3 regions of the Arthrobacter jiangjiafuii genome follow, and region 1 is predicted to be linked to each of the others. Evidence: riboswitches for the same ligand, from Rfam matches in the RefSeq annotation. Region 1 holds a riboswitch; each other region holds the start of a gene.
What was found. A riboswitch is a leader RNA that binds a small molecule or an ion and turns the genes downstream of it on or off. The one in region 1 is predicted to bind S-adenosylmethionine.
Positions count from the first base shown of each region.

Region 2: another riboswitch for S-adenosylmethionine. It lies ahead of KKR91_RS10260 (flavin reductase family protein); the one in region 1 lies ahead of KKR91_RS14555 (hypothetical protein).
Region 3: another riboswitch for S-adenosylmethionine. It lies ahead of KKR91_RS05355 (bifunctional o-acetylhomoserine/o-acetylserine sulfhydrylase); the one in region 1 lies ahead of KKR91_RS14555 (hypothetical protein).

Region 1 covers NZ_CP076022.1:3,094,188-3,104,118, reverse strand. The annotation lists gene KKR91_RS14560 (tyrosine-protein phosphatase) at 1-567, shown strand, start outside; gene KKR91_RS14555 (hypothetical protein) at 524-907, opposite strand; SAM riboswitch class IV at 923-1,059, opposite strand; gene KKR91_RS14550 (LLM class flavin-dependent oxidoreductase) at 1,141-2,160, opposite strand; gene KKR91_RS14545 (RBBP9/YdeN family alpha/beta hydrolase) at 2,215-2,766, shown strand; gene KKR91_RS14540 (ATP-dependent DNA ligase) at 2,788-3,867, shown strand; gene KKR91_RS14535 (SGNH/GDSL hydrolase family protein) at 3,941-5,185, opposite strand; gene paaZ (phenylacetic acid degradation bifunctional protein PaaZ) at 5,456-7,549, shown strand; gene KKR91_RS14525 (HNH endonuclease signature motif containing protein) at 7,747-9,291, shown strand; gene KKR91_RS14520 (GAP family protein) at 9,340-9,931, opposite strand, start outside.
Region 2 covers NZ_CP076022.1:2,174,395-2,184,325, reverse strand. The annotation lists gene KKR91_RS10275 (APC family permease) at 1-408, opposite strand, end outside; gene aspS (aspartate--tRNA ligase) at 588-2,378, shown strand; gene KKR91_RS10265 (hypothetical protein) at 2,507-3,148, opposite strand; gene KKR91_RS10260 (flavin reductase family protein) at 3,380-3,886, opposite strand; SAM riboswitch class IV at 3,941-4,061, opposite strand; gene KKR91_RS10255 (PhzF family phenazine biosynthesis protein) at 4,167-5,003, shown strand; gene KKR91_RS10250 (nitronate monooxygenase) at 5,009-6,118, shown strand; gene KKR91_RS10245 (acVLRF1 family peptidyl-tRNA hydrolase) at 6,137-6,757, opposite strand; gene KKR91_RS10240 (replication-associated recombination protein A) at 6,839-8,242, shown strand; gene rpsD (30S ribosomal protein S4) at 8,474-9,100, shown strand; gene KKR91_RS10230 (DUF948 domain-containing protein) at 9,292-9,663, shown strand; gene KKR91_RS10225 (hypothetical protein) at 9,735-9,931, shown strand, end outside.
Region 3 covers NZ_CP076022.1:1,133,302-1,143,232, reverse strand. The annotation lists gene KKR91_RS05400 (YibE/F family protein) at 1-36, opposite strand, end outside; gene KKR91_RS05395 (GNAT family N-acetyltransferase) at 309-1,217, opposite strand; gene KKR91_RS05390 (glycine--tRNA ligase) at 1,217-2,605, opposite strand; gene KKR91_RS05385 (DMT family transporter) at 2,760-3,731, opposite strand; gene KKR91_RS05380 (RNA-binding S4 domain-containing protein) at 3,804-4,034, shown strand; gene KKR91_RS05375 (alpha/beta hydrolase) at 4,076-4,732, opposite strand; gene KKR91_RS05370 (SGNH/GDSL hydrolase family protein) at 4,807-5,685, shown strand; gene KKR91_RS05365 (SRPBCC family protein) at 5,729-6,220, opposite strand; gene metX (homoserine O-acetyltransferase MetX) at 6,288-7,424, opposite strand; gene KKR91_RS05355 (bifunctional o-acetylhomoserine/o-acetylserine sulfhydrylase) at 7,439-8,755, opposite strand; SAM riboswitch class IV at 8,823-8,939, opposite strand; gene KKR91_RS05350 (VOC family protein) at 9,122-9,772, shown strand.

The DNA.
Region 1 (9,931 bases):
GGCGTGCGGACCGTCGTCGACCTGCGCAACCCGGAGGAGCAGGGCCGGCGGGACACCGATCCGCAGGTGCCGGCTGGCGCCGTCGTCGGCCTCACATTCCTGACCCGCCCCACCCAGGAAGCGACGGACCCGGATTTCACGGCGCTGACCGGGCCGTACATGGATTCGCCCAAGTTCTACCGCGAGAACCTGCGGCGCTGGCCGGAGAAGATTGCCGCCGTCGCCCGCGCTGTGGCGGACGCCGACGACGGCGGCGTGGTGATCCATTGCTCGGCTGGCCGGGACCGCACCGGCCTGATCGCCATGCTGCTGCTGCAACTGGCCGGCGCGGAACCGGACGCTATCGCGGACGACTATGAGCGGGCGGTCCGCGGAATCAGCGCCTTCCACGCAACGCAGGCGAATCCACGGGAGAAGCCGCTGACCGCCGCACAGTTGGAAGACCGGGTGGCCGAGGGCCGGAAGGAACTGCTCCGTGCCCTGGACGGTTTTGACGCGGAACAGTACCTGCGCTCAGCGGGGCTTAGCCCAGCTGAGATCGGGCGTCTTCGGAGTCGTTTGCGCTGATCCGCTTACACGGATGCACCCTTTCCGGCGTCGCCAAGTAGAAAAAAGAGCGTCTGGCTTCACTGGTGAAGCCGCCCGGAACCAGCAGCGAGGAATAGCGCGCGCACCACTGCGCCTGCCCTCCGGATGCGGCCAGGGCCAACGCCAGCGCGGGAATGTCGTGGAACCACATCAGGCGCTGCTCACCGTCCACCACCAGCTGGATCAGGTCCAGTTCAACGTCGGCATAGGCCTGGGCATCCACCCAGTCGTCGAAGCCGGCCAAGCGCTTGCCGTGGATGAGATGCACGTTGTGGCCGGGCGTGTAGCTGATGCAGCGGGCGTCACTGGAAATGCTCACAGTGTGTTCCTTTTCAGGTTGTCCTTGCCTGCGCCGGGCGGCGGCAGGCCGCTTCGTCATCCGAACCACCCGCCGAACAATGGGGTTGGTGTGAGGCCAGTCGGAGCTTTTATGGCCGGATCAGATCCGGCCAACGGCCACCTCTCGTGAAGCTGAGACCACCTTAGCGCACGGCGCCGACACTGGGAACCGCCGTCGTCGGCCTGGCCATGAAGCCGACGACGGCGCCTTCCTCAGCGCCAGCCCGCCGCCGGAGCGACCAGCTTGACGATGTTCTCCAGCAGCTGGGTGTTGTAGTCCACGCCCAGCTGGTTGGGGACCGTGATCAGCACCGTATCGGCGGCCTGCACCGCTGCGTCGGCGGCCAGCTGGTCGGCAATCACATCGGGTTCGCCGATGTAGCTCTTGCCGAAGCGGGCCAGGCCGCCGTCGAGCCGGCCCACCTGGTCCCGGGAATCTGCCTGGGCGCGCAGTCCGAAATACCGGCGGTCGTCGTCGGATACCAGGGGCACCACGCTGCGGCTGACCGAGACCCGCGGCGTACCGGCATGGCCGGCATCCGCCCAGGCGGCGCGGTACAGCTCGATCTGCTCGGCCTGCAGCTGGTCGAACGGAACACCGGTGTCTTCGGTCAGCAGGGTGGAGCTCATCAGGTTCATGCCCTGCTCTCCGGTCCATTTGGCGGTGGCCCGGGTTCCGGAACCCCACCAGATCCGCTCGCTCAGCCCAGGGGATTGCGGTTCGATCGCCAGCGAACCGGAACTGCCGGTCATCACCGGGTCTGCGGCGGCCAGCCCGGCGCCGGCAATCGCGGCACGGAAGACCAGGGTGTGCTTGCGTGCCTCGTCGGCGTCGGTGCTGCCGTCGGACGGAACATAACCGAAGGCCTCATAACCGCGCAGTGCCGGCTCGGGTGAGCCGCGGCTGAGGCCGAGCTGCAGCCGGCCGCCGCTGATCAGGTCCGCCGCCGCGGCTTCCTCCGCCATGTAGAGCGGATTTTCATACCGCATATCAATGACGGCCGTTCCCAGCTCAATCCGGCTGGTCCGTGCGGCCATGGCGGAGAGCAGCGGGAACGGAGCGGCGAACTGCGGGGCGAAGTGGTGGACGCGCAGGTACGCGCCGTCTATCCCCAGCTCCTCCGCCGCCTCGGCCAGGTCAATGGTCTGCAGCAGGGCGTCGCGGGCGGTTCGTACAAAGGAACCCTGCACGTCCCGGTAATGTCCAAAGGACAGGAAACCGATCTTCTTCATGTTCAGGCACAGCGCCTGTTTCCCAGTGGATATTCCCAGAATCGAGGTTCACGCATGCACCTGACCATGGTTCCCGGCATCGGCGGTTCCAACGAAGGCCACTGGCAAAGCCTGTGGCAGGCCGGTGCGCCGGAGATGTCCCGGATTTCGCCGTCGTCGTGGGAGGACCCCGACCTGGAGAACTGGATGGACGCGCTCGACGACGCCGCCGGGTCTCGGAACGGCGACACCATCCTGGTGGCCCACAGCCTGGGCTGCCTGGCTTCCGCGGAGTGGCTGCTGCGCAATCCGGACGGTGCCCGGGGCGTGCTGCTGGTTGCGCCGCCGGACCCGGCCGAGCCCGCCTTCCCAGAGCTGGCAGGCTCGTTCCGGGACCCGAGGCTGGAACCGCTGCCCGTGCCAGGGCTGCTGGTGGCCAGCGAGAACGATCCGTACTGCACGCTGCCGGGAGCCCGGCTGCTGGCAGGTGCCTGGGACGTTCCGCTGATCGACGCCGGGGCGCTGGTCCACATCAATGATGAAAGCGGCGTGGGCGCCTGGTCGCAGGGCCGGAACCTGCTGACTGCGTTCGCGGCTGGGCTGGGCGTCAGCATTCCCCTCGGCTGAAAGTCGGGTAAGAATGGGCGCATGAAGCTTCCGGTAAATCCGCCCGTGGCCCCGATGCTGGCCAAAGCCGTAAGTGCCCTGCCTGAGGGGGATTACTCCTACGAGCCGAAGTGGGACGGTTTCCGGTCCATCATTTTCCGTGACGGGGATGAGCTGGAGATTGGCAGCCGCAACGAAAAGCCGATGACCCGGTACTTTCCGGAACTGGTGGCGGCGCTCAAGGAGAACCTGCCGGAGCGCTGCGTGGTGGACGGCGAGATCATCCTGATCAGTGCCTCCGGCAAGCGCCTGGACTTCGAGGTGCTGCAGCAGCGCATCCATCCCGCCGCCAGCCGCGTGAAACTGCTGGCCGAGCAGACACCTGCTGCCTTCGCCGCCTTCGACCTGCTGGCCCTGGATGACACCAGCTACCTGGACCGGCCCTATGCCGAACGCCGCAGCGCCCTGGAAGCGGCCCTGGCCGGCGCGTCCGCTCCGGTCTACCTCACGACCCGGACCACCGACCCGGCCACGGCGCAGCGCTGGTTCGGTGAATTTGAGGGCGCCGGACTGGACGGTATCGTCGCCAAACCCCTTGGCGGCGTGTACCAGCCGGGCAAGCGGACCATGGCCAAGTTCAAGCACCAGCGCACCGCTGACTGTGTGCTGGCCGGCTACCGGGTACACAAGAGCGGGCCGGACGCGGTGGGGTCGCTGCTGCTGGGCATCTACAACGACGACGGCGACCTCACGAATGTGGGTGTGGCAGGCGCCTTCAGCATGGCCCGGCGGCGGGAACTGTTCTCTGAACTGCAGCCGCTGGTCTCGGACTCCGCCGATCATCCCTGGACCGCGGACAAGCAGGATGCCGGAACCCGCACGCCCCGGAATTCCGAGGGGAGCCGCTGGAGCGGGGACAAGGATCTGTCCTTTGTTCCGCTGCGCCCCGAGCGGGTGGTGGAGGTCAAGTACGACCACATGGAAGGGGAGCGGTTCCGGCACACGGCCCAGTTCGTTCGCTGGCGTCCGGACCGGAGCCCGGACTCCTGCACGTACGGCCAGCTCGAGGAACCAGTGAAATTCGATCTGGGCGAAGTGCTCACCGTGCCTGCGGGATCGTAGCCGCTCCGGCAGGAACGCGCGGCCGGTCCGGGCGCGGGGCGGGTCCTAGCGGGTCCTGGCCCCGGTGAGACGGTCAGCCGCGACCGTGGCCGCGGCAGTCGTCGTCGCCCTCGTTTTGGTTCAGCAGATCCACTGCTTCCGTGATGGCCGCCAGATATCCCTCCCGGTATCCGGCGGCGTTGGGGTGCAGGGCAAAGGGTGCGCCAATGGGAAGGATCCAGGGATCAGCGGACCCGATGCCGTGGCCTGTGAACACCTCGGTGACGTCCACGAAAGTGCCGTCCTCCCCGACCTGCGCGGCGACCACAGCGTTGAGCGCGTCGGTGCCAGCGTTGAACAGGTTCTGGGCTTCGATGCTCAACGCGCCCGGAACGGTCCCATCGAACAGATACGGATAACCGGCCACAACAAGTTCGGCCCCCGGCGCCGCTTCCCGGATGGCGGTAAAGCTGGTTTGGAGCTGAGGCACGACGGCGGTCTCGGCGTAGGCTTGCGCCGCGGCAATGGCCGGGGCACAGGTTTGCGGCAGGACAGCTCCGGCGCAGGCAGCGACGACGGATCCGAACTGGACGTCGTTGCCGCTGATGGTGACGGTGACCAGGTCGGTCTGACGGTTCAGCAGATCGGCTGAGACAGCGGCTGTAATCTGCTCGGGCAGGTCTACCGGGCCGGCCGGGGGAGCAGGTTCGGTGGTGAGGGCCGTGGCGCCGGCGCAGGCCTGGAAGCTATCCAATTCCACACGCGGAAGGGCATCCAGCAGGGTGGGGTACCCCTCGGCGGTGCGGCCGCAGGCGTCCAGCACCGGCCCGCCACCGTAGCCCGACGCATAGGAATCACCCAAGGCCACATAGTCGACATTCCGGTCACGGTCCTTGCCCTGTCCGTCACCGTGCCCGTGCCCGTCACCGTGCCCGTCACCGTGCCCGTGCCCGTCACCGTGCCCGCGACCGTCGCCATGTCCGCGGCTCTCACCATGTCCGCGGCCCTCACCGCCGCGTCCGTACCCTTGGTAATGCCCGGCGTCGCGCCCGGCGTCGCGCGCGGCATCACGGCCGCCCTCGCGCGCGGCATCACGGCCGCCCTCGCGCCCGGCGTCCCATCCAGCGGACTTCCCGCCGCTCCATCCGGAGGCTGCGTGCCTTGTCTCGGCGGCCGTGGCCGGAGCCGCCAGCGCCGCCGTTCCCGGCAGGAGGCCGCTCAGCGCCACGACCATGACGCCGATACCGCCGGCACGGCGGAGCCTGCGGGAAGAGGATGGCGGGGACGGCTGGACGGGTTCAGCGGCCTCGGTCGCGGCCGGAGGTATGGACTTGGACATGATCGCTCCTCTGCGTGACGGATGTGCGCACCAAAGTAGTCCTGCCGCCCGCCCGCAGACAGCTATCGGGCTGTCAGGAGCAGCTCGGGAGCCCGGAGACAGGTAGATTTCCCGTCATCTGCTGTGTGTCGCACCACATCCTCCTGTACGCTGAATTGTATTACCGACCGTCCGGTCAGTTTATCGGCGGGCTCCAGCCCTTCCGCAACTGCCGCAAGACGGGACCGCCCGCCGCGGTCAGGATCAACGTTGTGAAAGGACCCGTCGAAGATGACCTCCACCGCCATTGACGTCCAGATTGTGCCCAGCTATGTCCGCGATTCCTGGTGGACGCCGGAGCGCTCAGAACTCACCGCCGCCCAGCCGGCCGAAGTCCGCGATGCCAGCACCGGAGAGCCGCTGGCCCTCGTCAGCAGTGCCGGGCTGGACCTGGCCGCCGCCGTCGAACACGGCCGAACGGTGGGCCGGGCAGGGCTGCAGCAGCTCACCTTCCACCAGCGCTCCCTGAAGCTCAAGGAACTGGCCACCTATCTCAACGCGCACCGCGACGAGCTCTACGAGATCTCCGCCCGCAGCGGCGCCACCGCCAAGGATTCGCTGGTGGATATCGACGGCGGCATCGGCGTGCTGTTCACGTTCGGATCCAAGGGCCGGCGCGAACTGCCCAATTCCACCGTGTTGGTGGACGGCCCCGCGGAAACCCTGTCCCGCGACGGATCCTTCCTGGGCGAACATATCTTCACCTCCCTGCCTGGTGTGGCCGTGCAGATCAACGCCTTCAACTTCCCGGTCTGGGGCATGCTGGAAAAGCTCGCTCCGGCCTTCATTGCCGGCGTGCCGAGCATCGTCAAGCCGGCCACGCCCACCGGATACCTCACGGCCGCGGCCGTGAAACTGATCGTGGACTCCGGGATCCTGCCCGCCGGGTCGCTGCAGCTGATTTCCGGCTCCGCCCGCGACCTGCTTGATCACCTGGACTACCGCGACTACGTGTCGTTCACCGGTTCCGCCTCCACCGCCAAGCTCCTGAAGGCCCACCCTCAGGTGGCCGAGGGCGGCGTCCGTTTTACCTGCGAAACCGACTCCCTGAACGCCGCGATCCTCGGCCCCGACGCCGTTCCCGGCACCCCGGAATTCGACGCCTTCGTGAAGTCACTGGTCACTGAAATCACCGTCAAAGCGGGCCAGAAGTGCACCAGCATCCGCCGCGCCATCGTGCCCGCCGCCCTGGTGGACGACGTCGTCGCCGCCGCAGCCGCGCGCATAAACGAGCGCGTGGTCCTGGGCGACCCGCGGGCCGAGGGTGTGACCATGGGCGCGCTTGCCTCCACCGAGCAGCTCGACGGCGTGCGGTCCTCGGTGCAGGCCCTGCTCGACGGCGGCGCCGCCCTGGCGTACGGCTCGCTGGATGCTCCTGAGGTCCTCCTCTCGGACGGTACCCGCGGTGTCGCGGCCGACGGCGCGTTCCTGGCCCCGATCCTGCTCACCTGGGAAGATGCCAACGCGGAGGCACTGCACTCGGTGGAGGCTTTTGGCCCGGTGGCTTCGGTGATCGGGTATGACGACACCGCGGACGCCGTGCGGCTGGCCGCCCTCGGCAGCGGCTCGCTGGTGGCCACCGTATGCACCAATGATCCGGACACCGCCCGGGAGCTGACTCTCGGCATCGCCGCGCACCACGGCCGCGTGCTGATCCTGAACCGCGAAGACGCCCGCACCTCCACCGGGCATGGTTCGCCCGTGCCGCACCTCGTCCATGGCGGACCCGGCCGGGCCGGCGGCGGCGAGGAACTCGGCGGCATCCGCTCGGTGCTGCACCACATGCAGCGCACCGCGGTGCAGGGTTCCCCGAACATGCTTACGGCGCTGACCGGAATCTGGCATACCGGCGCGGACCGCAACTTCGACGGCACCCATCCGTTCCGCAAGGATCTCGCGGAGCTGAAGATCGGCGATGCGGTCCGCTCGGAACTGCGGACGGTCACGCTCGAGGACATCACCGCCTTCGCCAACAGCACCGGCGACACCTTCTACGCCCACACCAACCAGGAGGCCGCGGAAGCCAATCCGTTCTTCCCGGGCATTGTGGCGCACGGCTACCTGCTGCTCTCTTGGGCCGCCGGGCTGTTCGTGGAGCCCGCGCCGGGGCCGGTCCTGGCCAACTACGGGCTGGAGAACCTGCGCTTCATCACCCCGGTGGCGGCCGGGGACTCGATCCGGGTAACGCTTACCGCCAAGAAGATCACCCCGCGCGAAACCGACGAATACGGCGAGGTCGCCTGGGATGCGCTCCTGACCAACCAGGACGACGAGATTGTCGCCACCTACGACGTGCTGACGCTGGTGGAGAAGAACCGCGGCTAGGGTCTGCCGAGACCGCCGGCGCCAGGGTTCTGGCCCCGGCGGTTTTGCGCAGCCTGGTCCGCTGGGTCTCTGCGGGTAGCTGGCGCGTAGTTACCGGAAAAAGACGGGTATTTGTGGAGCCCGAAAGACCCCGTTTTGGGGCTCTTTCGGGCTCTTTTCGGCCCGGAAATGTCAGAGGCAGATGAAAGCCTGAAGACATGGATCAGAACGGATCTTTTCCCGACACCGAGGCCGGTACCAACGCGGGCAATAACGCCGGCGACGTCGCCGGCGACGTCGGCGACGACGGCGGGGGTGGGGCCGACGGCGGTTGTGGCGGGGCGGGCGAGACCGCGGCGGAGCGCAGCCGGTCGGGTTTCGACGCCGGCCTGGATTCCTTCACCGGATCCTTGGTCCTGCAGGGCGTCGAAATCCTGGATGAGGAGCAAGCCGGTGCGGTGTTGTCCCGGCTGGACCACTTGATCTGCTGGGCGCAGGCGCAGCAGGCGAAAGTCCTGCACCGGATGGAAGTTATCTTCCGGGACGAAATCCTGTTCGCATCAGGGAAACTCGAGCCCGGTTTGGCGTTCAGTCTCGCCGCCGAAGAGGCAGCCACCATTCTCGGGATTCCCACGGGCACGGCGGCGATGCGGATGAGCGAAGCCGGAACCCTCTGTGAAACGCACACTGCCACGCTGGCGAAGTTGGAGTCCGGGGCGCTGAGCTACGGACACGTGCAGACGGTGCTGGATCAGTCCCAGAGCATTCCCGCCGGCGAACTGCCGGGGTTTGAAGCGGAGCTGTTGGGGGTGGCTGTTGCGGGGCAGACGGGTTCCCAGTTCCGGGTCAAGGCCCGGCGGCTGCGGGAGAACAAGTATCCGGAGACGATTCTGAAGCGGCAGCGCACGGCGTTTGAGAAGCGCCGTGTGGTGCTGGAGCCGGATTGTGACGGGATGTCCTGGCTCTCGGCGTTCCTGCCCGCGGAGAAGGCGCAAGCGATCTTCACTCAGCTTTCGAAGGCCGCCCGGGGTGAGCGGTCCGCCGGAGACCCGCGGATGGTGGATCAGCTACGGGCAGACATTCTCGAGGATTTGCTGCTGGACCGTGAAGGTCGGGCTACCTCGGGCGGCAAAACCCCCAGCGGCGGCGGAAAGACCAACAGCAACCGGGCACGGGGCGAGATTCTGGTGCTGATCAACGCCGAAACCCTCTTTGGTGCCGATGAGCAGCCTGCAGAGCTGCATGGCTACGGACCCATCAGTCCGAAAACTGCCCGCCGGATGGCCCGGGAGGCAGCGAAATGGACTCCGGTCGAGCGGGATCCCGAGACTGAGGAAATCCTGAGGGTGGGCCGACGACGAAAGATCCCGGCCGGACTTCAACGCTGGCTGCGCGCACGGGACGGAACCTGCAGGTTCCCGGGTTGCCGGTCGAACGCCGTGATTTCCGAGATCGACCACACTCGACCGTGGGCACAGGGCGGGGCGACGGACCATGACAACCTTGAGCATTTGTGCCGGCGGCACCACATGTTCAAGACCGAAGGGTTCTGGAAGGCCTGCCAGCCGGCAGCCGGGGTTATCGAGTGGACCTCACCGGGCGGACGGACCTACCGCACCGAACCCCACCTGCAACTGGCATCTGCTCCAGCCGGCCCCGGCGTTAACGGATCCGGCCCCTGCGCTACGGGTTCAGGCACCGGCGCTACTGGAACCGGGTCAACCCTCGGATCCCGGCCCGGCGACGATCCCCCGCCGTTCTAGCGGTTGGTCTTGGACAAGGAGACGTGAGACTGGCCTCGTGGGATTCCGTCATGGCAGCTGCAGCAGGTTGTATCCCAGCAGGAATACCCCGATCAGTAGCACGACAATGGCCGTGATCGTGCGGCCGTTGCGCTGCATCCAGGCAGCGAGTGCCCTGAGATGGTCCTGCGCCCGGTCGGGGGAGCGCAGCCAGATCCCAATGGGGACGACGACTGCGGATTGGGCCACCGCGGCATACGCCAGAACGAGCATGGCAGCCTCTATTGGCGGCTGTCCGCGGACGCCGATCATGGTTCCGGCAGCGACGGCCAGCAAAATGGCCTTCGGCCGCAGGTTCAATCCCAGACCCAGGACGGCGAACTCCCAGGCCCTGGCGGTTTCGATGCGGGTCCGCAGTTTCTCCATTCTGCCCTTGTTGGGCGGGGCCTGCCTGCGGAACAGATAGGTGGCGTAGAGCGTGAGCCCCACACCGACCAGGATGCCCAGGAAAGCAGGCACCGACACCTGGTCCAACCGCGGCCTTCCCGGCAGGAGGTATAGCCCGGCAGCGGAAAGGCCCACCACAATGACGGATCCGGCAATGCTGGCGCACAGGAACAGCACGGCGCGGCGCCGGGGCGTGGGCGAGAGCAGGATCATG
Region 2 (9,931 bases), 920 kb from region 1:
CGCTGCCACGGCTGCCCCGGCGGCAGCGGGCCGGGCGAAGTCCGGCGCCACGTACAGGCCGAATGCCAGGGCCAGGACGGCGGCAGCGGCGAGAAGGGCGCAGACCAGGGTCCAACCGGTGACAAAGCCCATATACGGTCCCAGCAGCACCCTGGCCGCCGAACGCGTGGTTCCCCCCTCGTTCCCGCGGCCGGTGTTGCGCAGGCCGGCTCCGAGCAGGAACGTGGACGCGGCGGAGCAGTAGGCCACCAGGGCGGCCAAGGCCAGGGATGCGGCCACCGCGAAGCCCGCGGCCTCGGCGATCCGCGGCAGGACCACGAAAATCCCGCCGCCAACCATGCACCCGATTCCCACCGTCGTGGCATCGAAGCCACCCAGCGGAGGTTTCCCTGCCAGGCTTCCGGACACGCGTCCCTCCGATCAGTGGGCCGCGGGCCCTTCCAAGGCTGTGCTGCGGCTGCACCGCGGGTGTGCAGCGGGCAACGTTGGCTGGGAAAGGATATGAACACCGGTAAACTCATGAAGAGATCTTGTATTCACAATGAGCGGGAACAGTGTTTTCCGCAAGCAATCTTGAAAGGACTGCTGTGCTGCGCACTCATGCCCTTGGTTCCCTGAGGGCCGAGCATATTGGACAGACCGTCACTCTCGCTGGCTGGGTGGCCCGACGCCGGGACCACGGCGGCGTTGCCTTCCTTGACCTCCGTGACGCCTCCGGAGTGGCGCAGGTGGTGGTCCGTGAAGAGGACGTCTTCCACGGCCTGCGCAACGAATACGTCCTGCAGATCACCGGGACCGTGCAGAAGCGGCCCGAGGGCAACGAGAACCCGTCGCTGGCCACCGGTGAAGTGGAAGTCATTGCCGACAAGGTGGTGGTGCTGAACACTTCCGACCCGCTGCCGTTCCAGATTGACGAGCACGTTGAAGTCGGTGAGGAAGCCCGCCTGAAGCACCGCTACCTCGACCTGCGCCGTCCCGCTCCGGCACGGAACATGCGCCTGCGCTCCGAGGCCAACCGGATTGCCCGCAACCTGCTGCACGACGAGGGCTTCGTCGAAATCGAAACCCCCACGCTGACGCGCTCCACTCCCGAAGGCGCCCGCGACTTCGTGGTTCCGGCCCGCCTGGCTCCGGGTTCCTGGTATGCCCTGCCGCAGTCCCCGCAGCTGTTCAAGCAGCTTCTGCAGGTGGGTGGCTTCGAAAAGTACTACCAGATCGCCCGCTGCTACCGTGATGAAGACTTCCGCGCAGACCGCCAGCCGGAGTTCACGCAGCTGGACATCGAGGCAAGCTTTGTCGAGGAAGACGACATCATTGCGCTCGGCGAGTCAGTGGTGAAGGCACTGTGGAAGCTGATCGACGTCGACATCCCCACGCCGATCCAGCGCATGACCTACGCCGATGCCATGGCCCGTTTCGGTTCCGACAAGCCGGACCTGCGGTTCGGCCTGGAGCTGACCGAGCTGACCGACTTCTTCAAGGACACCACCTTCCGTGTGTTCCAGGCGCCGTACGTCGGCGCCGTGGTGATGCCCGGCGGCGCGTCACAGCCCCGCCGCACCCTGGATGCCTGGCAGGAATGGGCCAAGCAGCGCGGCGCCAAGGGCCTGGCCTACGTGCTGGTCCAGGAAGACGGCACGCTGACCGGTCCCGTGGCCAAGAACCTCACCGACTTCGAGCGCGAGAACCTGGCGGAGACCGTCGGCGCCAAGCCCGGCGACTGCGTCTTCTTCGCAGCCGGCGACAAGAGCACCTCGCGTGCCCTGCTCGGCGCAGCCCGTGTGGAGATCGGCCACCGCACCGGCCTGATCGATCCCAACGACTGGGCCTTCGTCTGGGTTGTTGACGCACCCATGTTCGAACCGGCGTCGGCTGCCGTAGCTGCCGGTGATGTGGCTGTGGGCGGCGGCGCCTGGACGGCCGTGCACCACGCGTTCACCTCTCCCAAGCCCGAGTTCATGGACACCTTCGATACCGACCCCGAGTCGGCGGTGGCCTACGCGTACGACATCGTCTGCAACGGCAATGAAATCGGCGGCGGATCCATCCGTATCCACCAGCGCGATGTGCAGGAACGCGTCTTCAAGGTCATGGGCCTCTCGCAGGAGGATGCGCAGGAGAAGTTCGGCTTCCTGCTCGAGGGATTCAAGTACGGCGCACCGCCCCACGGCGGCATTGCCTTCGGCTGGGACCGCGTGGTGGCCCTGCTGGCCGGCACCGAGTCCATCCGCGACGTCATTGCCTTCCCGAAGTCCGGCGGCGGCTACGACCCGCTGACCGCGGCTCCGGCTCCGATCACTGCGCAGCAGCGCAAGGAAGCCGGTGTGGACTTCAAGCCTGAGGCCAAGAAGCCCGAAGCCAAGAAGGACGACGCCTAGGCCTTTCGGGAACCACGAAACAGGAAAGTGCCCGGCCGCTGAATACAGCGGCCGGGCACTTTTCTTTGTGACGGTCGGCCTGTCTGACGGTCCGTACACTTTTCGGTGAAATGTACGGACGGATTCTTTTAGCCCGCGGCAGGTGCGGCAGGGGGGAGCGGCGGTGCCGTAGTGGGTACCGGCAAATTGTAGACAACAAGCCAGTAATCCCCGTCCGGGCCGTCCACCGTAATGGACGTCGGTATGTCATCCGGTGTGACAATGTGCTCGAAAGACGTCAGGATCGGCCAATTGCAGTTGTTGCTGCCGCCGGCCGTGACCCGGTCTGAATCAGCGTCCAGAACCTCGATATCGTAGTCCCCGGGCTGGTTGCAGGTGAGGAAAACGCTGAAGCTGGTTCCCGGTTCCAACGCGGGCACATCGAAGGTGCTTCTCCCGGTGCCGGACTCCTCCAGCACGAGGCTCGCGTCGAGGGGGCGCCCCTGGGCCTGGGGCTGTTGCTGGAAGTAACTTTCCAGGCTGATGGGATCCTCCGCCCTGAACAATGCCAGCATGGCGGGGTCGTTAGGGGGCGGAGGCGTGGTGCTGCCCGGCGGCAGCTCCACCGTGACGCTGTTCCGGCCGGAGGCGCCGGCGGACGGGGACGGCGTGGCGGACTTCTCCGCCGTGGCTGGGGGCGTGGCCGGTTCGGTGGCAGCCGCCTCGGGATCCTCCTGTGCAGTGCATCCTGCCAGCACCAGGGCCAGTGCCGCTGCGGGAAGCAGAGCCATCCGCGTAAACGAAATATCCGGCACTTTGCCGGGCATTGCCTTATTTGATGGGCCGTGGACATTTCTGTTTCTGGTCATCTTCGCTACTTCCTCCCGAAGTAATCCGAAGAACGATAGTGGGACGGCAGCCGGATGTAAAGGATTGGTAACGGAGGGGGCATGCCGTAAACCCCTGGAAAACAATTCCGGCAGCGCCCAATTGCCTGTGCCCGTCAGGCAATTTCCTGCCGGTCAGGCGAATTCGGGGACACCCAGGCGGCGGAACGCGGAACCGTGAAAGACCAGTGGATCATGGGCGTCGTCGTGGGAGGCATGGCCGTGAACCCTCAGCAGCACCACCTGATGGTCACCGGCAGGAACTTCGTTTTCCACCGAGCACTCGAGCCAGAGCGCGGCGCGGTCAATGAAGAGGGACCCGGAGGCGTCGGTGTGCAGGTTCAGGCCGGCAAACCGGTCACCGGATTTCGACGCGATCTGCTTGCAGATTCCTTCGTGCTCAGAGCCGAGGACCGACACGCCGATGCGCTGGGCCCGCCGCAGCACCGGCCAGGTCCGGGAGGTCTGCTGCACAGCGAACATGACCAGCGGAGGGTCCATGGAAACCCCCACCGTGAACGATGAGGCAACAATTCCCTGCGGCTGGCCGTCAACCACCGCGCACAGGGCGGCAATTCCCGAGGGAAACCGTGAAAAGGCCCGGCGCAATGCAGCGGGTTGCAGGTCGGTACGAAGAGTCATGAGGGGGAAGATCCTTTGCCCTAAAGCGCGGCCGGAAGAAAAAACCCGGCACAAACGCGGTACTTGCCATGCCGGAGGATTTTCGCCGGACGGCCGAATCGTCACCTGGAGCACCCCGCTACAGCGAGAGGGTTGCCGTCCAACCGGCCAGGGCCTGTGGCTGGAACTCTTGATTCAGCTTCCAACGTAGAAGTGCAGGAGGCGGACTTGCAAACCCCTGCCTCACTTCGTAAAACTCGGCTTCATAAAACTCCCGGTGCCGAAGGGATACAGTTTCAGCATGAAACAGCGGTGGTTTAAGCAGGTGGACGTCTTCGGCAACGAACCGTATTTGGGCAATCCCCTCGCGGTGGTGCTTGAAGCGGAGGGCCTGACAGATGCAGAGATGGAATCCTTCGCGAGATGGACCAATCTCTCGGAGACGACGTTCGTCCTGCCTCCGACCACGGACGGAGCCGACTACAGGGTTCGGATTTTCACCCCCGGAGGAGAGATCCCGTTTGCCGGGCATCCCACTCTGGGAACGTGCCACGCGTGGCTGGAGGCCGGGAACAAGCGCCGCTACCCCGACGTCGTCGTCCAGGAATGCGGAATCGGGCTGGTCACGCTGCATGCCAATGCCGGAATCGCCGCCTTCGCCGCTCCGCCGCTGCTGCGCTCGGGACCGCTGGAAGACGAGGTCCTGGACCAGGCGCTGCGCGCCCTGAACCTGGACCGCACCGAAATTCTTGCCTCCAACTGGATCGACAACGGTCCGGGGTGGCTTGGACTCCTGCTGCGCGACGCCGACGCCGTGCTGGCGCTGAAACCCGACCCCACGATCATGGGCAATCTGCGGGTGGGCGTTATCGGCGCCCAGCCGCAGGACGCCGAAACGGACTTCGAGGTCCGTGCCTTCGTGCCCGGCCTGGGCATCACCGAAGATCCCGTAACGGGAAGCCTCAACGCCGGCCTGGCCCAATGGCTGATCGGAGCCTCACTCGCACCCGAACGCTACGTCGTCACGCAGGGCACAGCCGTGCGGCGTTCCGGGCGTGTCCGCGTCTTCACGCGCGACGGGAAGATCTGGATCGGCGGGTCCACCGTGACCTCCATCGACGGCACCGTCACCCTCTAGCCGCCATGTTCAACCTGCACTCGCTGCGGCTTCCGGTGATCGGGGCGCCCATGGCCGGCGGCGCATCCACGCCGCAGCTTGCCGCTGCCGTGAGCAACGCGGGAGGGCTCGGCTTCCTGGCTGCCGGTTATAAGAGCGCTGCCGCGGTGGCTGAGCAAACCGCCCGGACCCGCAGCCTGACCGGCGGACCCTTCGGCGTGAACCTGTTTGTACCGGATGCCGCCAACACCTACGCCGCCACATCCGAAGAACACCAGGCCGGGAAGCTGGCCGCAGCCCTGGCCTACCGGGATGTCCTGGCCGCCGGCGCCGGAGCGGAACCGGGCTTCCCGGACCCGGAGGACGACGACGGCTGGGCGGCCAAACTCGACCTGGTCCTGCGCGAACGCATCCCCGTGGTCTCCTTTACCTTCGGCCTGCCGGAGAAGGCCGTCCTGGCGGCATTGGCCGGCCGCGGAATCTGCACGGTCCTCACGGTCACCGACGCAGACGAGGCCCGGGCGGCAGCCGGCGCCGGAGCGTCGGCCCTCTGCGTTCAGGGGCCCGAGGCCGGAGGGCATCGCGGAACACTGCAGAGCGCCAAAGCACCCGCCGCCGCCTCCCTCAGTGAGCTCCTGCACAGCGTCAGGGATACCTGCGCGCTGCCGGTCATCGCTGCCGGTGGAATCGGTACGGCAGCTGATGCGGCGGCAGCCCTGGCCGCCGGAGCGGTGGCCGTCCAACTGGGTACGGCACTTCTGCTCAGCACCGAAGCCGGTACCGGTTCAGTACACCGGGCAGCCCTCAAGGACGCCGCCGCCGGCCGACGCGCCGGGGAAACCGCACTGACCCGGGCCTTCTCCGGCCGCCCGGCCCGCGGGCTGCTGAACCGGTTCATGCTGGAGCACCCGGACGCCCCGGATGCCTACCCCTACATCAACCAGATCACCGGACCGCTGCGCGCAGCGGCTGCAGCGCAGGGGGACCAGGAGGGCATCAGCCTGTGGGCCGGAACCGGATATCGCCGGGCAGCGGAAGAGCCGGCAGAAGCCATCGTCCGCCGTCTGGCCGGGGAAGCGCCCGGGGGAGCGCCCGGGGAAAGCGCCGGAAAGACCGCCGCAGGAACCGACGGGTAACTGCCGCCGGAACCCGCCCTACGGCACCGTAATCCGGATCAACACCGAGCACGCGTCCTTCGCCGCCTGGGCCAGGGCCGCCGGTTTTGGATCCTGGACAGCGAGCGGGCGCAGCCTGGACAGGTTGCTCCAACGGGCGAAGGCCAACTGCTGCACAAACAGCCCCGTCAGCGCCCGGTCGCCCCCGAACACCAGGTACTCGGCCGGATGCTCGGCAAACAGCCTGGCCGCAGCCCCGGCAGCAGCTTCCACCAGCGTTTCGGTCTGGTTGGCCCGCCGCTGCGGAGATCCGCCGGCGGACCCGCGGGACCGCACCGACGTGCTGCCTGCCTGTGAGGGGAGCAGGGCCCCGTCCCGGGCGACCCCCACGGCGAAGCCGCCACGGCGCAGCAACACGATTCCGACCGTACGGGACTGGCCGGCGAGCGAGACGAGGCGCTCGACGTCGTCCGCGCCCCGCCCGGGACGGCCGTCATCAGGCCAGGGAGCAAGCAGCTGCGCCTCGGTGCCGTTGCCCGCGGCCAGGTGCAGGCCGCCGTGCTCCGGCGTCACTGCAACGCCGCCGTTTCCGGCCGCGAACCGCTCCAGCCAGCCGGGCAACCGCTGGGCAGGAACGAAGGTCTGGCGGGTCGCGGGCATGAGGCGGTACTCCTGGCTGGGCTGGGGTGGGCGGGGATGACCCCGGCGGAGTCAACGCTACGGCACGAGTAGCCTTGGACGGTGAGTGATTTGTTCAGCAGCGACAGTGATGAAAGCCGGGACGACGACGGCGGGCCCGCTTCCGGCGCGGACGACGACAACCGGAAGCGGCCCCGCAGCCCGCTTGCAGTGAGGATGCGCCCGCGCACGCTGGACGAGGTTGTCGGACAGCAGCACCTGCTCGGACCCGGCTCGCCGCTGCGGACCCTGGCCGAATCGGCGGATGACCGCGGACCGGCCGGCCCGTCATCGGTCATGCTCTGGGGGCCTCCCGGCACGGGCAAGACCACCCTCGCGCACGTCGTCGCCCGCGGTTCCGGGCGGAAATTCGTGGAACTCTCAGCCATCACCGCAGGCGTGAAGGATGTGCGCCGGGTGATGGAAGACGCCCTGACCAACCGCGACCTGCACCGGATCACCACAGTGCTTTTCCTGGACGAGATCCACCGCTTCAACAAGGCCCAGCAGGACGCCCTGCTGCCCGGCGTGGAGAACCGCTGGGTGGTCCTGGTGGCCGCAACCACTGAAAACCCGTCCTTCTCCGTGGTCTCGCCGCTGCTCTCACGGTCCCTGCTGCTGACCCTGAAGCCGCTCACCGAAGACGACATCGCCGCCCTGCTGCAGCGGGCCGTCGAGGACGATCGCGGGCTGGCCGGCCGGGTGACACTGAGCCAGGAGGCACTGGAGCACCTGGTGCGCCTGGCCGCCGGAGACGCGCGGCGCGGGCTGACCGCGCTGGAAGCTGCCGCCGGCGTCGCCTACTCGGAGCGCGACGACGCCGAGGGCATTCCCGAGGTCACCCTCAGCGACGCCGAAAAGGCGCTGGATGTGGCGGCGCTGCGCTACGACCGGGCCGGAGACCAGCACTACGACGTCACCAGCGCCTTCATCAAGTCGCTGCGCGGCTCCGACGTGGACGCCGCGCTGCACTACCTGGCGAAAATGGTCGAGGCGGGGGAGGACCCCCGCTTCATCGCCCGCCGCATCGTGATTTCGGCAGCGGAGGATGTGGGCATGGCCGATCCCACGGCCCTGCAGACAGCAGTTGCCGCCGCCCAGGCGGTCCAGCTGATCGGCATGCCCGAGGGCCGCATCATCCTGGCCGAGGCCGTGGTGCACATTGCCACCGCCCCCAAGTCCAACGCCGCCTACAACGGCATCAACGCAGCCATTGCCGACGTCCGGGCCGGACGCGGCCAGGGCATTCCGGCGCACCTGCGCGATGCGCACTATCCGGGAGCCAAACAGCTTGGCCACGGCAAGGGCTACGTCTACTCCCACGACGAGCCGCACGGGGTGGCACGGCAGCAGTATCCGCCCGATGACCTGGTCGGCAGGAACTACTACGAGCCGACTTCCAACGGCACCGAACGGGACATTTCGGCGCGGCTGGAGCGGCTGCGCGGCATCATCCGCGGAACGTAGCGGCCGGGCTGATCGTGCTAGCATTGATGGTTGACTGGCAAGCGCGACGCCGGACCCCCCTCACCGCTTTCAAAGCGGTGGAGTTGTGCCCGGTGCCGTGTCTGTAGCAGAAGGCAGCGGTTGGCCTGAGCTCTCCCTAATGGAGGCCAGTACTTACATATCAGTCATCACGGTATTCCGGCGCAAGTCGGGGCTGCGGTGGCCAAACCGCCAAAACAGTGAAAGGTGAACGTGGCTAACAACACACGTGCACGCCGTCAGGCCCGCGCTTCGCGCGCCCTCGGCATTGCTTTGACCCCCAAGGCAGCCAAGTACTTCGAGCGTCGTCCTTACCCCCCGGGTGAGCACGGCCGCGCACGTCGCAAGCAGGACAGCGACTACGCGGTACGCCTGCGTGAAAAGCAGCGTCTGCGCGCCCAGTACGGTATCCGCGAAGCACAGATGACCCGTGTCTTCGAGGAAGCCCGCCGCACCGCCGGTCTGACCGGTGAAAACCTGATCGAGCTGCTCGAGATGCGTCTTGACGCCCTCGTGCTGCGCGCCGGCTTTGCCCGCACGATCGCCCAGGCCCGCCAGCTGGTTGTGCACCGCCACATCCTGGTTGACGGCGCCCGCGTGGACCGCCCGTCGTTCCGCGTTTCCGAAGGCCAGCTCATCCATGTGCACACGCGCAGCGAGACCATGACGCCGTTCCAGGTTGCCGCTGCCGGCGCCCACCGCGACGTCCTGCCCGCCGTTCCGGGTTACCTGGATGTTTCCCTGGACAAGCTGCAGGCACGCCTCGTGCGCCGCCCGAAGCGCTCGGAAGTTCCCGTGACCTGCGAAGAGCAGCTCGTCGTGGAATACTACGCACGCTAATTTCGAGACTTTTTTCTCGATCGTCGAACAGCCCGCGGCCCCTGCCGTGGGCTGTTCGGCTATGCGGCTCCCGCACGTTGCCGCTGCGCCCCGGGCCGGCAAAGTAAGTGCCGGCGCCGCGGAGTGGGTAAGGTACATAGCGGAAAGTCGTCGTTTCAACCCCCAGAGTTTTCAAACCCAAGAGGAGTGCCATGTCGGGTGGAGATATTGCCGGTCTGATTGCTGCCGGTGTATTCGCAGTGCTGGTAGTGCTGCTGGCCGTCCCGATCTGGAAGCTCGGCAAAGTGTTCGACGAACTGCGCGGCGCCATCCGCACCATCAGCGATGAGACCACTCCGCTGATCGGTGAAGTGACCTCCACCGTCTCCACCACGAACCTGCAGCTGCAGAAGGTGGACGGTATTTCCTCCAACGTCTCGGACGCCACGGCGAACATCTCCGCCCTCTCCTCGCTGGTGGCCGCCACGCTCGGATCCCCGCTGATCAAGGTGTCGGCCTTCAGCTACGGCGTCCGCACGGCGCTGGCCTCCCGCAGCAAGGGCCGCGGCCGGCGCAGCCGCTAACGCCGCTGCCGGTCCGCCGGTCCCGCTGCCAGTCCCGCAACCGCCCAGCACCAGCCACAGGAGCGAAAAGCATGATCAAGCGAGTCTTTTGGATGTCCATCGGAATCACCATCGGGGTCATCGCCGTCCGCCGCCTTTCGGATGCCAAAAACACCCTGGGTCCGGCCGGACTCAACCAGGCCGTCAGCACTGCCGCCGACGCCCTGCAGAACTTCGCCGACGCGTTCCGCGACGGCATGAATGAACGTGAAGGCGATCTGCGCACCGC
Region 3 (9,931 bases), 1.6 Mb from region 1:
CGGCGCATCGGAGTGCGGGGAATGGCTGTGTCCCATGAGGGTCGGTCCTTCGGGGTTGGCAGCGAGCTGCAGCCCGGTGAAACGGACGCAGGAAACACGGTCGGCATCATTGTCCCAAGTGCACGGGCAGACGGCGAATCGCGATGCGGGCCGCAGGAAATGAACGGCCGGGAACTGCGGTACAACGGCGGCGGGTCACGAAAGCAGGTACAACGACGGCGGGTGCCGGATCCCGAAGGAACCGGCACCCGCCGCCGTCGTCGTGTTACTGCGCCGGCACGCTAACGCGCTGCCGCAGCAAAACCCGCCTACGTGCTGACAACCTCGGTGGCCGCACCGATTTCGCGGGCGGCACCCTTGTCCAGCAGCGCCTGCACGATCCGCGCCACGGGAGCCATCGACTCGTCAACCTCCAGCTGCACCGGGTACTGGTAGGTCAGCATGGCCAGCAGCGATTCCAGCGCTGCCTCCTGCTCCGACTGTTCCAGCGTGGTGTCGTAACCGAGGAAAACATCCGCGGGCTCATCCGTGCGGTTGTGCGTGTAGCTCACGGCGAAGGCGGCGATCTTGCCGCCCTGCGCCTTGGGTGCATCCCGCAGCACGACGGCGCCGGCAGCACCGGTGGCGTCGTTCAGCAGCATCTGCTGGGCGCGGCCCAGCGTCATCTCCGACCGGTCCCAGCCGTGCACGGCGTTGTAGAACGCCACCACGGCCTGGGTCAGTTCCACGGAGCCGGTGGCTGCCTCGTCCAGCTGGGGTCCGGCGTCGTCCTGGAAGACCGGCAGGGTGATCCGTCCGGGCTCGACCACGACCACGCGGGACCGCTGGATCCGCGAGAATCCCGCCGCCTCGGCGAAGGCGGCACCGGCGGTGCCGGGCTCCACCTTGGCGCGCATGGCGGTAACGCCCGACGGCGCCTGCTCGGCTTCGCGGCGCAGCATCGCCAGGAGGGTGGAGCCGAGGCCGGCACGCCGGTTCTCCCGGGCCACCTCCACATAGACCCAGAGCCGGTCCGGGTGCAGCGAGGTTTCGTAGACGACGCCGGCGGCTACCGGAATGCCGTCGTCTTCGGCCACGATGCACCGGCTCCACGGCTCGTCCGAGGACGGGCGGAGCACGGCACGGAACTGCCCGGCCTGCACCGTTTCCGGGTCGCCCCAGAGCTGGTTCAGGGCCAGGTCGTCATCTTCACGCCAGGGGCGGAACGTCAATGCCATTACGCGCCGATCAGCCGTTCGGCGAGGTAGCCCTCGACCTTGTCCAGGCTCACCCGCTCCTGCGCCATGGAGTCGCGCTCGCGCACGGTCACGGCCTGGTCTTCAAGGGTGTCGAAGTCCACGGTGATGCAGAACGGGGTGCCGATTTCGTCCTGTCGGCGGTAGCGGCGGCCAATGGCACCGGCGTCGTCGAAGTCGATGTTCCAGCTGCGGCGCAGCTGGGCGGCAAGGTCCTTGGCCTTCGGGGACAGGTCCTCGTTGCGGCTCAGGGGCAGCACGGCGGCCTTGACCGGGGCCAGGCGGGGATCCAGCTTGAGGACGGTGCGCTTGTCGACGCCGCCCTTGGCGTTGGGTGCCTCGTCCTCGGTGTAGGAGTCCACCAGGAACGCCATGAAGGAACGGGTCAGGCCGGCGGCGGGCTCAATCACGTACGGCGTGAAGCGCTCGTTGGTGGCCTGGTTGAAGTAGCTCAGGTCGGTGCCGGAGTGCTTGGAGTGCGTGCCCAGGTCAAAGTCGGTGCGGTTGGCGATGCCTTCGAGCTCGCCCCACTCGGAGCCGGCGAAGCCGAAGCGGTATTCGACGTCGGTGGTGCCCTTGGAGTAGTGGCTGAGCTTTTCCAGCGGGTGTTCGAACAGGCGCAGGTTATCCGGATTGATGCCCAGCTGGGTGTACCAGTTGAAGCGGTTTTCGATCCAGTACTTGTGCCATTCCTCGTCCGTGCCCGGTTCGACGAAGAACTCCATTTCCATCTGCTCGAATTCACGGGTGCGGAAAATGAAGTTGCCCGGCGTGATTTCGTTGCGGAAGCTCTTGCCGATCTGGCCGATGCCGAACGGCGGCTTCTTGCGCGAGGTGGTCAGCACGTTGTTGAAGTTCACGAAGATGCCCTGCGCGGTTTCCGGACGCAGGTAGTGCATGCCCTCTTCATTGGCGACCGGGCCGAGGAAGGTCCTGAGCAGGCCGGAGAATTCCTGCGGCTCGGTCCACTGGCCCTTGGTCCCGCAGTTGGCGCAGGCAATGTCCGCCAGGCCGTTCTCGGGCGCGTGGCCCTTCTTTTCCTCGTAGGCCTCTTCGAGGTGGTCTGCACGGTAGCGCTTGTGGCAGCTCAGGCACTCGACCAGCGGGTCGGAGAAGACCTCAACGTGGCCCGAAGCCTCCCACACCTGGCGCGGCAGGATGACGGCGGAATCCAGGCCGACGACGTCGTCGCGCCCCCGGACCATGTGCTGCCACCACTGCTTCTTGATGTTTTCCTTGAGCTCGACGCCGAGGGGTCCGTAGTCCCATGCGGAGCGGGACCCGCCGTAAATCTCACCCGACTGGAAGACGAACCCCCGGCGCTTGGCGAGGGAGATGATCGGATCCAGTTTGGATTTGGTCGAAGCCATGGAATGGTACCGCCGTTCTTTCGTGTTTACAGGGCCGCTGGGTGCGGTCCGCTCATGGTCCCGTCCGCAGTATGCACCGGCAGGTTGCACGGTCAGGGGCTGTGGAGGGCAAAAGCTACAACTACCAGCTTAAGGTCCCGGCAGCGAAAGGCGGTTATCGGCGGCGCAAGAGCCCCGGCATGTTCCACGGCAGGGTGGCCACCACAATGGCGACCAGGGTCAGCCCGGTGCCGAGAACGGTCGCGGCGACCACCACGGACCCGGGCGCCGGAAGGACGATGTCCAGCACCAGGGACCCGATGAGCTGGCCGGCGATCATGCCCAGGCTGGTGAGCAGCACGCCCAGGCTGCGCACCAGCAGCGCGCCCACCCCAATGAAGATGCAGCCCAGCGGCCCACCCAGGTAGAGGTACCACTCCCCCGGCAGCGGCTGCCCGAAACCGGAGACGGCCAGCTTCACCCCCCACACCAGTGCCAGCACCACGGTGCCGGCGATGAAGTTGACCAGGGTGGAGGTGATCGGCGTGCCGTAGTGCATGCCGGTGGTGCCGTTCATGGCCTGTTGGAAACTCATCAGCATTCCGGCGGTCAGCGGCAGCAGCACGGGCAGCAGCAGTTCGGAAACATCCGAGGTCCCGCTGAGCTTGGGGCTGACCGCCCAGGCGACCGCCGCGATGGTCAGCACGGCTCCCACCACGCGCATCACCGTCAGGGCTTTCTTACCGGCGGGGCCGATCCCCAGCCGGTCCACCACCAGCCCGGTCAGTGTCTGGCCGGCGACGGCGGCCACCGTGAACACGGCAACGCCCAGGAGGCCGATGGTCAGGGTCTGGGAGAGCACGAAGTATCCGCCGATGGCGCCGGCCAGCACGTAATAGCGGGGGAAACGGCGTTCGCGCAGCGCGGGCAGCAGCTGGGCGGCACCGGCCCGGCCCCGCGGCAGCAGGGCGGAAATCAGGATCATGACCACCAGGCCGACTGTGAAGCTGACCAGCGCCGCGGCCAGTCCGTCGTCGAGCCGTTGCCCGAGGGCACCGTTGACCCGGGCCTGGGCGGGAATGGCGGTTCCGGCGAGGACGGCGAGGGGAAGACCTATCAGCGGATTGATCCGCACAGCATGTGGCACGGACCAACCCTACGACAGGCGCGGCGCTGCTCTGGAATCCGCTGGCCTGCAAAGACAGGGCAGAATGGACACATGAGTTCTACTGATTCCCAAGACCTTCCCATCCGCGACGAAATGATCCGCCTGGGCCAGCTGCTCAAGCTTGCCAGCCTGGCCGAAGACGGCATCCAGGCCAAGCAGCTGATCGAAGACGGCCTGGTGAAAGTCAACGGCGAGATCGAGGAACGCCGCGGCCGCCAGCTGCACCCCGGCGACACCGTCTCCGTCAACGGCGAAACCATCCGGATCGTCACAGAGGACTAACCCTCGCCGGCCCGGGCAATCGTCCCGGGCCGACCCCTCGGTTAGCCCTGGGCCTTGAGCACCAGCTGGGTCAGGAATTCCTTCACATGGCCCAGCTCCTGCATATTGATTCCGTGGCCCATGTTCGAGTAGAGGATCTTGGTCAGCGCGGTGTGCTCATTGAGCCACGCGTGGGTGAATTCGATCCGCGGCGCGTCGATCACCGGATCGGCCTGGTCCCGTCCCCAGAAGAACGGCACGCGGCCGGCCGTCAGCTCCTCGTCGTGGAAGAACGGGTTGCCCTCGGCGGGAACCACAAAACCTGAAAGCCCGACGACGGCGGCAAAGTCAGCGGGTCGGTGCCGCAGCAGGGTGCTGGCCACGGCCATGCCCATCGAGAAGCCCAGCAGCGACACGCTGCTGTGGACGCCCTTAACCCCGTCCAGCCATTCGGCGACGTCGGCCACGGCGTCCACGACGCGCTGGACGGAGAACTCCGGCTCGTTCATCAGCGGGAACCAGGTATAGCCGGGGCCCAGGGCCTGCGGCGCCCGGATGGAGGCGATGGTGAACTCCGAGGGCAGGTAATCCGCCAGACCCATCAGGTCTTCCTCGTTCGCGAGATAGCCGTGGAAAAGGACCAGCAGCGGCGTTCCGGCACGTTCGGCTTCAGGCTTGGACCAAAGGACAGTGGGGTTCCAGGGAGCTGTTTGGGGCATGACTATTATTCTGGCACGGCCGGATCCCCAACCTACGGTCGCGTAGGGGGCCTCCCGGTTGACAGGATGGGTCGGTGACTTCTCCTTCCAATCCCCCGACAGACTCTTCACTTTTCCCGGACGCCTCTCCGGAGGCCGTTCCGGAGGCCCCTCCGGAACACCCCTGGCACCGGTACGTTGCCCTTGGTGATTCCTTTACGGAAGGGATCGGCGACCCGAGTCCGGAAAGCCCCGGCGGGCACCGCGGCTGGGCTGACCGGGTGGCGGAGGAACTGGCCCGGGACCGGGACGACTTCGCGTACGCCAACCTTGCCATCCGCGGCCGCCTGCTGAACCAGATCCTCGAGGAGCAACTGGAGCCGGCCATCGAGCTTAGGCCCGACCTGGTGACGATCTGCGCTGGCGGCAACGATGTCATCCGCCCCGGCGGAGACCCTGACAGGCTGGCCGAAAAGATGGATGGCGCCGTCGCCCGCCTCGCTGAAAGCGGCGCCACGGTGGTGCTCTTCACCGGCCCGGACCTTGGCACCACACCGGTGCTGGGCAGCGTCCGTGGCCGGGTGGCCATTTACAACGAGAACCTGCGGACCATTGCGGCCCGCCACGACATCGTCATGGCGGACATGTGGGCCCTGCGTGAGCTCAGCAACAGGGAGATGTGGGCGCCGGACAGGCTGCACTTCTCGCCTCTGGGCCATCACACCATTGCAGCGATGGTGCTGGAGACCCTCGGCGTCGAGCACACCCTGGAACCGCTGGAGCCCAAGCCCCTGCCGGCCAAGAACTGGCGGACGGCGCGGACCGAGGACCTTACCTGGGCCCGCGACTACTTTGTCCCGTGGGTGGTGCGCCGCGTGCGCCACCGTTCCTCCGGGGACGGAATTGCCGCGAAGCGCCCCGTGGCCGGGCCGCTCTTTGGCGGCCAGGGCATGCCGCCGGGGTCGGGCGACTGACAGGTCCGGTGGGGGCCGCAAGCGCCGGGGTGCCCGGATCCGGTCACGTCCCGGAGGCATCCTCAGCGAGTTTGATGAGGTCCGCCAGATGGTCCGCCCAGTCCCCCGTGTGGGCGGCCACCACGTCCCCGCCCGCGGCGATGGTACCCAAGCCGCTTTCGGTAACGACGACGTCGGTATAATCCATCCCGGTGCTCCCCTGCCAGCCGGCGCTGCTGCCCGGAGCCTCCGCGCGGTCCAGGGCATCGTCATCATCGGGCCCGGGCGCGGCGTCCAGCTGGAAGCTCACCACCGTGTGGCCGCTCCAGCCCGGCTTGGTCCAGCGGAAGGACAGCAGCCGTCCCCGCGCCACCGCCAGGACCGTTCCCGTGGCCTGCTGCGCACCGCCGTCGGCCGCCCGTTCCGTCAGCGGGGCACCCGGGCTGGCCGTGAAATCCAGCTCCGGCCACCACGCCGCCCGGTTGTCCACCAGTGTGTGCCAGAGCTGGGCCGGCGAGCATCTGGCCTGCGCCGTGACGCGAATTTGATCAGGCATGCTCTTGTTCTGCCATGCCCGGTCCGGGATGGCAAGAGCAGCGGCGGCGGATGGATGCGGGCGCGGCTCAGGCGAAGAACCGCTCCCGCAGCGGCGCACCGATCTTCTCGGCGTCGGTGAGGAACCCGTCGTGCCCGATCGGAGCGCTGATCATGTGCACCGCCGTCTCCCGGGGCAGGGCAGCGGCCAGGTCATGGGACTGCTGCGGGAAATACAGCCGGTCCGAATCCACCGCTGCGATGAGGAACTCCGCGGTGGTTCCGGCCAGGGCCTGCTGCAGGGTGCCCCGACCACGGGTTACGTCGTGGCTCATCAGCGCCTCGGTCAGCACCAGGTAGCTGTTCGCATCGAACCGGGCCGTGAGTTTGCGGGCCTGGTGATCCAGGTAGCTCTCCACGGCGTAGCGCCCGCGCGCCGCCGGAACAGCCGATCCCAGCGGATTCTCGGGCTCCTGCGGGCTGCGGCCGAACCGGTATTCCAGTTCCGCTTCGGACCGGTAGGTGATGTGCGCGATCCGGCGGGCCAGACCCAGCCCGGCCGCCGGCGTCGCGCCGTTGTAGTAGTCGCCGCCGTTGAAATCCGGGTCCAGCCGGATGGCCGCCAGCTGCGCCTGGCCAAACGCAATTTGTTCGGCAGTGCTGGCAGCCGTACAGGCGATGACCGCGCAGTGCCGCACCCGGTCCGGCTCGGTAACCGCCCATTCCAGCGCCCGGGCCCCGCCCAGCGAACCGCCCAGCACCGTGTGCCAGGAGGCGATACCCAGCAGGTCCGCCAGCCGGGCCTCGGCACGGACCGAGTCCCGGACGGTAACAAACGGAAAGCGGGAGCCCCAGGGCAGGCCCTGCGGATCGGTGGAGGACGGGCCGGTGGAGCCGTAGCAACCGCCGAGCATATTGATGGCAACCACGAAAAAGCGGTCGGTGTCCACGGCTTTTCCCGGACCCACCAGGGCGTCCCACCAGCCGTCTTCCCCGCTGCTGCCCCGCGCCACATGGGTGCTTCCGGTCAGGGCGTGGGCCACCAGGACGGCGTTGGAGTGGTCCGCATTCAGGCTCCCCCAGGTCTCATAGGCGAGGGTCACCTGCGGCAGGTGCCCGCCGGTTTCCAGGTCGAAGCTGCCGATCCCGGCGTACCGCAGCACCCCGTCCCGAAGAGGTGCGGGGTGCCGCGGCGGCGCCGGTGTCACAGTGGTGTTCGAAGGCAGTGTCACGCGAACCGCTACGCTCCCTTGGCTGCCCGGAAACCGGCGTCGAGGTCCGCAATGATGTCATCGACATGTTCCAGGCCCACCGAGAGACGCACCAGGCCCGGACTCACTCCGGCCGACGCCTGTGCCTCCGCGCCGAGCTGGCTGTGCGTGGTCGACGCCGGATGGATCACCAGGGAGCGCACGTCACCAACGTTGGCCACGTGGGAGTGCAGTTCCAAGGCGTCCACGAAGCGCTTGCCGGCCTCGATACCGCCGGCGATGTCGAAGGAGACAATGGCTCCGGTACCGCGCGGCCCGTACTTGCGGCCGCGCTCGAACCACGGACTCGATTCCAGGCCCGCATAGGCGACCGACAGGACGTCGTCGTGGTTTTCCAGCCAGTTCGCGACGACGGCGGCGTTGGCCACGTGCCGCTCCATCCGCAGGCTCAGCGTTTCCAGCCCCTGTGCGATAAGGAACGCGTTGAACGGCGACACCGCCGGCCCAAGGTCGCGCAGCAACTGGACCCGCGCCTTGAGGACAAAGGCCAGGTTGGCGCCCAGCAGCCCGTTGGCGCCGAGGTCGCGGGCATAGACCAGCCCGTTGTAGCTCTCATCCGGGGTGTTGAAGCCGGGGAACTTCTCCGGATCGGCGCCGAAGTCAAAGTTGCCCGAGTCCACGATCACGCCGGCAATGGAGGTGCCGTGTCCGCCCAGGTACTTCGTGGCCGAATGCACCACGATGTCCGCGCCCCATTCGATCGGCCGGATCAGGTACGGCGTGGAGAGCGTGTTGTCCACGATCAGCGGCACGCCGGCGTCGTGGGCGATGGAGCTGATGCCCTCGATGTCCAGGACGTCCTGGCGCGGGTTGGAAACCACCTCGCCGAAGAACGCCTTGGTGTTGGGCTGCACTGCCTCGCGCCACTGGTCCAGGTTGTCCGGGTCTGCGACGAAAGTGACGTCAATGCCGAACCGCTTCAAGGTGTGCTTGAACAGGTTGTAGGTGCCCCCGTAAAGGCTGGGGCTGGCCACAATGTGGTCACCGGACTGGGCCAGGTTCAGGATCGACAGGGTTTCCGCGGCCTGCCCGGAGGCCAGCAGCAATGCGCCGATCCCGCCCTCCAGCGAGGCGATCCGCTTTTCCACCGCTTCCTGGGTGGGGTTGCCGATCCGGGTGTAAATCGGCTCCAGCTCGGCCAGCGCAAACCGGTTGGCTGCTGCTTCGGCGCTGGGAAAGACGAAGGAGGTGCTCTGGTAGATCGGCAGCGCCCGGGCGCCGGTGACGGCGTCTGGCTCCTGTCCTACGTGGATCTGCCGGGTTTCGAATGACCAGTTTCCTGACATGTTGTGCTCCCTTTAACCAGGGGCCGCACCGAGACTTCTCGCCGGAAAAGAGCCGGCAGCCACGTGTGACCCGCGCTTGCCGCACGCCGGATTGACGTGCAGCCAGGTCTTCACCCGGGGCACCCCACCGCGGTTGGAGGGTTGCCGGCCAGCAAGCCGGGGCTATCTGCTGGCACTCATGACCTATTCCCCCTATGAAAACGGATAACCCCTGCGCCCGCAACCTCTGTGACGGTTCGTTTCCGGGTAGTGCGCGGCGGCTCGGCGGCCGGGCAAACATCAAAGTTCGCGGTGTTCAGGGATCCTTTTTCCTACTTAGGCAAGCCTTGGTCGAGAGGTGCGTCACAACGTGCCATTATGGGCCGCATGCGTTTGGACCATGTATCTTATGCCTGCGAATCCGACGGTCTTTTGGCCACGACCGAGAGGATCGCCTCTGCTCTGGGAGCTGACTTCGTCAAGGGCGGTGTGCACCCGCGTTTCGGAACCCGCAACATGATTCTCCCCCTGGCCAACCACCAGTACATTGAGGTCGTCGAGGCGCTGAACCACCCGGCGTCGGACAAGGCGCCCTTCGGCCAGGCCGTGCGCCAGCGCTCCGAATGCGGAGGCGGCTGGATGGGCTGGTGCGTAGCGGTGGACAACCTCGCACCGTTTGAAGAGCGGCTGGGCCGGGCGGCCGTTCCCGGCAACCGGAAATTCCCCGACGGCCAGGAGCTCACCTGGCAGCAGATCGGGATCAACGGCCTAATCGCCGATCCCCAGGTGCCCTACATGCTGCGCTGGGACGACGGCACTGAAGCGCTCCACCCGTCCGCTGCCCTGCCCGGCATGCCCGGTGCGGTGAAGCTGGCCTCGCTGACCATTGCAGGTTCAGCGGACCGCGTCGCGCAGTGGCTTGGCACCCCCATCGAGGAGCCGCTGGAAAACGTGGGCGTCACCTGGATTTCCCCCAAGGGAACCCCGGGCATCATGTCCGTCACCTTCGATACGGCCAACGGGTCCGTCGAAATCTAGCTCTGCCGCCGGGGTCCCCTCCCGTTTGTCCGGATCCCTCCGGTGCGTCCGGGGTCCGCTCCGGTTTGTCCGGATCCCTCCGCTTTGCCCGGATCCCTCCGCTGCGCAGTGGCAGGAATTTCCCAAACCGGAGGGTTTTCCACACCTGGGACTGCTGCC